One region of the Nonomuraea sp. NPDC050643 genome, then DNA from elsewhere that is predicted to be linked to it. Evidence: riboswitches for the same ligand, from Rfam matches in the RefSeq annotation. Region 1 holds a riboswitch; the other holds the start of a gene.
What was found. Region 1 has a riboswitch for thiamine pyrophosphate ahead of AB0I15_RS23250 (cytosine permease). Riboswitches for the same ligand answer to the same signal wherever they lie in the genome.
Positions count from the first base shown of each region.

Region 2: linked by a shared signal. The riboswitch ahead of AB0I15_RS31060 (FAD-dependent oxidoreductase) and the one ahead of AB0I15_RS23250 (cytosine permease) in region 1 are both predicted to bind thiamine pyrophosphate.

Region 1 is NZ_JBFAIM010000016.1:154,261-158,465, reverse strand. It holds gene AB0I15_RS23265 (MFS transporter) at 1-545, opposite strand, end outside; gene AB0I15_RS23260 (helix-turn-helix domain-containing protein) at 676-1,095, shown strand; gene AB0I15_RS23255 (rhodanese-like domain-containing protein) at 1,158-1,481, shown strand; TPP riboswitch at 1,545-1,658, shown strand; gene AB0I15_RS23250 (cytosine permease) at 1,649-2,989, shown strand; gene AB0I15_RS23245 (methylated-DNA--[protein]-cysteine S-methyltransferase) at 2,975-3,547, opposite strand; gene AB0I15_RS23240 (ATP-binding protein) at 3,642-4,205, shown strand, end outside.
Region 2 is NZ_JBFAIM010000025.1:70,743-74,947, forward strand. It holds gene AB0I15_RS31050 (thiazole synthase) at 1-756, opposite strand; gene thiS (sulfur carrier protein ThiS) at 749-949, opposite strand; gene AB0I15_RS31060 (FAD-dependent oxidoreductase) at 946-2,127, opposite strand; TPP riboswitch at 2,117-2,233, opposite strand; gene AB0I15_RS31065 (FAD-dependent oxidoreductase) at 2,286-3,455, shown strand; gene AB0I15_RS31070 (Rv2175c family DNA-binding protein) at 3,486-3,860, shown strand; gene thiE (thiamine phosphate synthase) at 3,838-4,205, shown strand, end outside.

The sequences.
Region 1 (4,205 bases):
CGCACGGGAGGACGCTCGGCGGTCGGCTCCTTGAGCAGGGGGATCGCGGCGATCAGGATGACCAGCGACAGCAGGACCGGGGCGAAGAAGACCCAGCGCCAGCCGAACGCGGTCAGCAGACCGCCGATCACCAGCCCCAGCGCGAAGCCGCCCGCAGCGGTGCCGGCGTAGATGAGCAGGGCGCGGTTGCGCTCCCTGCCCTCGGGAAACGTCGTGGTGATCAAGGACAGCCCGGCCGGCGTCATGAACGCGGCGGCCACGCCGGTGGCGAACCTGGCCAGCAGCAGCACCCAGCCCTCGTCGGCGAAGCCGCCGAGCCCGGAGAAGGCCAGGAACACCACCAGCCAGAACAGGAACATCCGCCGCCTGCCCAGCAGATCGGCCGCCCGGCCGCCGAGCAGCATGAAACCGCCGTAGCCGAGCACGTACGCGCTCACGACCCCGCTCAGCATGCCCGTGGACAGGCCCAGGTCGGCCCGGATCGACGGGAGGGCGACGTTCAGCATGGCCACGTCGATGCCCTCGAGGAAGATGGCCCCACACAAGACGATCAGTACGCCCCAGGAACGGGCGGGGACAGACACAACAAACCCCCGGTTACTTCTTGGCATATCGGTTATCTCTTGTAACCGTCCACATCATGGGCCAACATGAAATGTCATGGAAGAAGGCACTTTGAAGGCACTCGGTTACTGCGAAGGCACCGTGGACGACGACTACGACGTACGCCAGTGGGACACCCGTGAAGACTGCGAGGTCCGCCAGATACTCGACCGCGTCGCCGACAAGTGGTCGCTGCTGGTCATCGCCCTGCTCGACTGCCAGAGCCTGCGCTTCACCCAGCTCCGCCGCGAGATCGACGGCGTCAGCCAGCGCATGCTCAGCGTGACCCTGCGCCAGCTCGAACGCGACGGCCTGGTCAGCCGCAAGGTGCACCCGGTCGTGCCGCCGCGGGTGGACTACGCGCTGACGCCGCTCGGCCGTACGCTCCACGAGACCATCAAGGCCCTGGTCACGTGGACGGAGCAGCACCAGCAGGAGATCGCGGCGGCACGTGCCGCCTACGACGCGCGGGTCAACGGCCCCACCCCGTGAGGCCGGGCGCCACCGCCTCGCCTTCGGACGACGGCACTCGCTCCCCGCGAGATGATGGAGTCATGACCGTTCCTGAGATCGAGGCCAGTGCCGTTCCCGCCGACGCCTACCTGCTCGACGTCCGCGAGCAGGACGAATGGCTGGCCGGCCACGCCCCTGACGCCGTGCACATCCCCATGACGCAGATCCAGGGCCGGGTCGACGAGGTGCCCGGCGACAAGAAGGTCTATGTCGTCTGCCGGGTGGGCGGCCGGTCCTTGCAGGTCGCGGCCTGGCTCAACCAGCTCGGGCGCGACGCGGTCAACGTGGGCGGCGGCATGCAGTCGTGGGAGTTCGCGCGCCGGCCGATGGTCAGCGAGACCGGGCAGCCGCCCTTCGTGGCGTAGCCGCTCGTGAGTTGCCCACTGTGGCGGTTTCGCCGCCATTGGGGCATGATGAGGGCGCAAACTACAGATCGTCGCGGGAGCTCGGGGTGCCGGGCTGAGAGGGCAGCTACTGATCCGCTGCCGACCGCCTGAACCTGTCCGGGTAATGCCGGCGTAGGGAGTGTGCGATGTCGCGCGCCGTCGACGAAGTTCCGCTGACCCTCGAAGGCAGGCCGCCGAAGACCCTGGGTGTGCTCGACCAGGGTGCGCTCTGGGCGAACCTCGGCGTCAGCCTCCTGGGCTTCTCAGGGGCCCTGGTCCTGCTCAACCCGCTCGGCAACGCCCCGCTCAGCCTGGCCGCCGCGCTGCTGGCGACCGTGGTGGGCAGCCTGATCGGCACGGCCATGGTGGGCCTGTCGGCCATTCCCGGCACACAGACCGGGCAGCCCGCCATGGTCCTGCTGCGCGGGTTGTTCGGGGCCAGGATGTCCGCCGTGCCCACGGTGCTGAACATCGTGCAGATGATCGGCTGGGGCGCCTTCGAGCTCTGGGTGATCGCCAAGGCGGCGACCGCGATCTTCGGCGGCGTGCCGTACCAGGTGTGGGTGCTGGTGGCGGGGGTGCTCACCACCGCGCTCACGATCTGGCCGCTGGGCTCGATCCGGATCCTGCGCCGCTACGTCACCGCCGGCGTGATCGTGTCGATGGTCTGGTTCGCCTGGTTCTTCCTGTCCGAGGCCCCCGCCTACACCGGCGGGTCGTGGACCGCGTTCGCCCCGGCCGTGGACTACGTGATCGCGCTGTCGGTGTCGTGGGTGCCGCTGGCCGCCGACTTCGCCAGGCACTCCAAGTCCAGCAGGGCGGCGTTCACCGGCGTGGTCGGCGGCTACACGCTGGCACAGGTGGCCTGCCTGGGGCTGGGCGTGTACGCGGTGGGGATCGCCGGCGCGGCGGCCGTGCAGAGCGACCCCACGGCGGTGTTCGAGCCGTTCGTGGCGGTGCCGCTGGGCGCGCTGTTCTTCGGCATCCTGGCGCTGCGCGAGACCGACCAGTCCTTCGCCAACGTCTACTCCACCACGGTGTCGCTGCAGAACCTGATGCCGCGCGTGGACCGGCGCATCTTCTCCGCCGCCATCGGCGTGTTCACGGTCGCGATCGCCCTGGTCGTGGACGTCCACTCGTACGGCGCCTTCCTCGGCGTGATCGGGGCCGTGTTCGTGCCGATGTTCGCGGTGCTGGCCGTGGACTACTTCGTGTTCGGCGGCTCACGCGGCTGGAACACCGCCGAGAACGCCCCCTCGCGCTGGTCGATGCTGGTGCCGTGGGCGCTCGGCTTCGTGGCGTACTGGCTGACGACCTCCACCCCCACCGTCCCCGCCTGGGACGCGGTCTGGGTGTCGGCGCGCGAGGCGATCGGCTTCACCCGCGAGCCGTGGATGAACGGCGCGCTCGGCGCGGCCGTCGTGGCGGGCCTGGTGACCGCGCTCGTGGGCGTGCTGCGGCGCGGGCGCGCCTCAGCGAGCCGCTGAGGCGCGTCGTTCGACGTTGAGCAGGTGCTGCTTGGCGGCGGCGCCGCCCGCGTAGCCGCCGAGCGCGCCGTCCTCGCGCACCACCCGGTGGCAGGGCACGACCACGCACACGGGGTTGGAGGCCAGCGCGTTGCCGATCGCCCGCAGCGCGCGCGGCCTGCCGATGCTCTCGCCGATCGTCTCCAGGGTCGTGGTGGTGCCGTAGGGGACCGCCATCGTCTTCTGCAGCACCGTGCGCGCGAAGGTCGTGGCCAGCGTCAGGTCCACCGGTGTGGCGAACGCCCGCAGCCGCCCGGAGAAGTAGGCGTCGAGCTCTCTGCGCACCGGGTCGAGCCGGCGCGTGTCGGGCCCGATGTACCTGCCCACGTGCCGCGTGAGCAGCTCGAACACGTCGTTTTCCGCCTCGAAGCTGCAGGCCGCGATGCCCTTGCCGGTCACCGCGAGCACCAGCCTGCCGACGGCGCCGTCATAGGTGCCGAAGGCGATGTCCGGCGAGGTGTCCCCCCGGTATGTGCTGGAGGTCACCCGCAGCAGGGCATCGAGATCGTTGCTCGACATCCCCTCTCCCTCCTAACCGACGAGAATCACCGTGCCCGCAGCGTATCGGACGGATCTCCCGACGCACCCACCGCGCCACGTGCACTATGGAGGTGTGGGGGACGAATGGGCCGACAGTGACGATGAGATCGCTCGTGCGGTGCTCGCGGGCGCGCCCAACGCCATCGTGGCGCTCGACCGGGACCAGAGCGTGCTGGTCTGGAACGACGCGGCCGAGCGGATGTTCGGGTGGACGGCGGAGGAGATGCTCGGGCGCCGCGCGCCGATCGTGCCCGGCGAGCTGAGCGCCGAGCACAACGCCGTGCTGGAGCGCGTACGCACCGGCGCCCCCGTGTCGCTGCGCACCAAGCGCCTGCGCCGCGACGGGGCCGTGCTCGACCTGCGGGTGGACATCAGCGCCCTGCGCCTGGGCAGCGCCGTGGCCGGCTACGTCTGCGTGCACCACCCCGCCCAGGCCGACGAGATGGCCAGGAACCGCATGGCGCGCCGTGCCCGGCTGGTGCGCCGGCTCACCGACGTCGTCGGCGACATCAACTCCGAGCTGGAGCTGTCGGCCGTGCTCGACCGGATCTCGGCCAGCCTCACGGAGCTCACGGGGGCGGACGCGGGCGGGTTCGTCCTGATCGAAGGGGATCGGCTGCGGCTGGTCAGCACGTAC
Region 2 (4,205 bases), on a different contig from region 1:
TCACGGTGTCGTCGGTGACGAGGCCTCGGCGTAGCGGCGGCGTGGGATGCGGCCCGCCTGGCGCGCCAGCCGCCCGGCCACCACGGCCCCCTTCATGGCCGCCGCCATGAGGTCGGGCCGCTGCGCCCGGGTGACCGCCGTGGCCAGCAGCACGGCGTCACAGCCCAGCTCCATCGCCAGCGCGGCGTCGCTCGCCGTGCCGATGCCCGCGTCGAGGACGACCGGCACGGAGGCGGCCTCCACGATGAGCTCGATGTTGTGCGGGTTGCGGATGCCCAGGCCCGACCCGATCGGCGCGCCCAGGGGCATCACGGCCGCGCAGCCCGCCTGTTCCAGCCGCCGCGCCAGCGCCGGGTCGTCCCCGATGTACGGCAGCACCACGAACCTGTCGGCCACCAGCCGCTCGGCCGCGTCGAACGTCTCGATCGGGTCGGGCAGCAGCGTGCGCTCGTCGGCGATGACCTCGAGCTTGACCCAGTTCGTGTCGAGGGCCTCCCTGGCCAGCCGGGCCGTCAGCACGGCCTCGCCCGCGGTGAAGCAGCCGGCCGTGTTCGGGAGCACCTTGATGTCGCGCCGGCGCAGCACGTCGAGCACGGAGCCGCGCGAGCCCGGGTCGAGCCGCCGCATGGCCACCGTGGTCAGCTCGGTGCCGGACGCGGCCAGCGCCTGGTCGAGCACCTCCAGGGAGGGCGCGCCGCCGGTCCCCATGATGAGCCGGGAGGAGAACTTCTCGCCGGCGATGATCAGCTCATCCACCTTGCACCGCCGTCAGAACCTCCACGCGGTCACTGTCGCTGAGCGCCGTCGTCTCCCAGGCGCTGCGCGTGACCACCTCGTCGTTCACGGCCACGGCCACTCCCGTGGTGGCCGCGGTCAATGTGTGGACGGCCTGGGCCACCGTCATTCCGTCGGCCACCTCGTGCGCGGCCCCGTTGATGGTAACAATCATGAAATTTCCCGAAATCTCCCCGGCGAGCACAACGCCGCCAGCTCGCTCTCCTCGCCCAGCAGGACGGCCGCCGTCAGCGGCGCCAGCAGCACGCCGCCCCGGTGGTGCCCGGTGGCCAGCGTCAGCCCCGGTGTCCCGCTCGGCCCGATGACCGGCAGGTTGTCGGGCGTCCCCGGCCGCAGCCCGGCCACCACGTCGGCGACCTCCAGCTCGGTGACGCCCGGCACCAGCTCCCTGGCGTCACGCAGCAGCTCGTAGAGCCCGCCGGCCGTCACCCTGGTGTCGAACCCCATCTCCTCCTGCGTGGCCCCGACCACCAGCTCACCGTCGCCCCTGGGGACGAGGTAGACCGGTGAGCCGTGCACGGTTCCGCGTACGCACCGGCCGAGCAGCGGCTGAGGCGAACGCAAGCGCATGATCTGCCCCTTGACCGGCCGCACGGGCACCTCGGCCAGCCCGGCGCTCCAGGCGCCGGCGGCCAGTACCACCCGCTCGGCCGCGAGCTCCGCCGGCTCCTCCGCTCGCGCCCCGCCGCCGGACGCGACCGGCGCGGAACCAGGGCCGCCGGACTTGTCCGGTGGCGCGAGGCGTACGCCCACGACGGTGCCGCCGTCGCGGAGGAGCTCGGTCGCGCGGGCGCGCACCAGCGGGACCCCCAGCCGCTCCAGAGCGGTGAGCAGCGCCGCCGTCACGCGGCGCGGGTCCACCCAGGCGTCGCCGGGCGCGAGCAGGCCGCCGCGCACCGAGGGGGCCAGCATGGGCTCCAGGCGGCGGCACTCGCGCCCGGTCAGCCGCTCGACCCGCAGCCCCAGCTTGTCCATGTACGCGGCCAGCTCGTCCAGCGCCGCCAGGTCGTCGGCCCCGAACGCCACGTCGAGCGTCCCGTCGGAGCGCAGGTCCAGCCCGCGCGTGGCCGGCTCGCCGCCCACCGCCTCGAACCCGGCGTCGGCGGCCAGTTCGGCGGCGAACGACGGCCAGCGGCGCAGCGACGCCACGCCCAGGCGCAGCAGCGGCCCCTCGGTGTACGTCACCTCGCTGACCGGTGCCAGCATCCCCGCGGCCGCGTGAGAGGCCCCGGAGGCCGGGGCCGGGTCCACGACGGTGACGGGCCGCCCCTCGCGCGCCATGCGCCAGGCGATGGACAGCCCGACGACCCCGCCACCCACGATCACATCCATCCGCGCTCCCTTCGCCGGCATGATCCGGATCAGGTGTCTTGCGGTCGAAGGCCCGGTGAAGCCTTCCTCTCAGCCCGGTAACGGCCGGACTCCCGCGCGTCTTGCGTTCACAGCCTACGGCCTCGGTGCCGCGTCCAAGCACCGCCCCCGTTATGGTCATGAACGTGAACCATGTCGTGGTGGTAGGAGCGGGCCTGGCGGGCGTGCGCACGGTGGAGGCGCTGCGCGGGCGCGGATTCGCGGGCCGGATCACCCTGATCGGCCAGGAGCGGCATCGCCCTTACGACCGCCCGCCGCTGTCCAAGGCCGTGCTGAAGGGCGAGACCGACACCAGCTACGTCGAGACCGACCTGGCCGCGCTGGAGGTCGACTTCTGGCCCGGCGTCAGCGCCAAGTCCCTGCGCACGGGCGTGGTGGAGACCACCGAGGGCGAGCTCGGCTACGACGGCCTGGTCATCGCCACCGGCGCCGACCCGATCAGGCTGCCCGGCGACGGCCCCCAGCACGTGCTGCGCACGCTCGACGACGCCCACGAGCTGCGGGCCATGCTCGTGCCCGGCGCCCACATCGCGATCATCGGCGCGGGCTGGATCGGCGCCGAGGTGGCCACCGCGGCCCGCCACGCCGGATGCGACGTGACGGTGGTCGAGAGCGCCTCCACCCCGATCGCGACCGCCGTCGGCACGGGGATCGGAGCCCGCACCACACCCTGGTACGAAGGCATCGACCTGCGGCTCGGCGCCATGGTCGACTCCGTGGACGAGGGCGGCGTACGCCTGGTGGGCGGCGAGTTCGTCGAAGCTCACGCGGTCGTCACCGGCATCGGCGTGCGCCCGGCCGTCGAGTGGCTGACCGACGCCGACATCGACCTGCACAACGGCGTCGTCACCGACGAGCATCTGCGGGCCTCGCTGCCCAACACGGTCGCCGTGGGCGACTGCGCCGCCTGGTGGTCGCGCCGCTGGAAGACCCGGCTCAGGGTCGAACACTGGGACACCGCGCTCAACGCCCCCGAGGTGGCCGCCGCGACGCTGCTGGGGGAGGAGGCCGTCTACGACCCGGTCCCCTACTTCTGGTCGGAGCAGTTCGGCCACATGCTGCAGTACGCCGGCCACCACCCCGCCGGTGAGCGGCTCGTCTACCGCGGCGAGCCCGACGGGAAATGGTCGGCCGTCTGGCTCACGGACGACGACTCCCTGGCCGCCGTGCTGGCCGTCGACCGGCCGCGCGACCTCGTACAGGGGCGGCGGATCATCGAGGCGGGTCACAGGCTGGACACGGAACGCCTGGTAGATCCACAAGTCCCCCTACGGGATTGTGTTGTTTGAGCAAGCACGGCATGTGGTAGTTGTGGTTTCGTGACGCTTTCTGTTGCACAGATCGACCGGGAGACCGAGCAGCTCGTAGACGAGTGGCTCACGCTCCCCGAAGTGGCCTCGCGCCTTGACCTTTCGATCGGGCGGGCCAAGCAACTCCTGAAGGACCACAAGCTCCTCGGCGTGCGCCGGGGCAGCGGCGGGCCACAGGTGCCCGCGGTGTTCCTCGATGGAAAGGATGTGATGAAGGGCCTGCCAGGCACGCTGACCGTGTTGCTCGACGCCGGCTACGACGACGTCGAGGCCCTGCGCTGGCTCTTCACCCCAGACGAATCCCTGCCAGGGTCGCCCGTTGACGCGATCAGGGCCGGTCGTCACACAGAGGTCAAGCGGCGTGCCCAAGCCCTCGCTTTCTGAGGCCCGCCTCTATCTCTGCACAGACGGCCGCCGCGACCGCGGGGATCTGGCAGAGTTCCTCGACGCGGTGCTGGCCGGCGGCGTGGACATCATCCAGCTGCGGGAGAAGGGCCTGGAGGCACGCGAAGAACTCGCGCTCCTCGAGATCTTCCGCGACGCCTGCGACCGGCACGGCAAACTCCTGGCCGTCAACGACCGGGCGGACATCGCTCATGCCGCCCGGCCCGACGTGCTCCACCTGGGGCAGGACGACCTCCCTGTGACGGTCGCGCGAGAGATACTCGGCGACGACATCGTCATCGGGCGGTCCACCCACTCCGCAGCCGAGGCTTCCGCCGCGGCCGT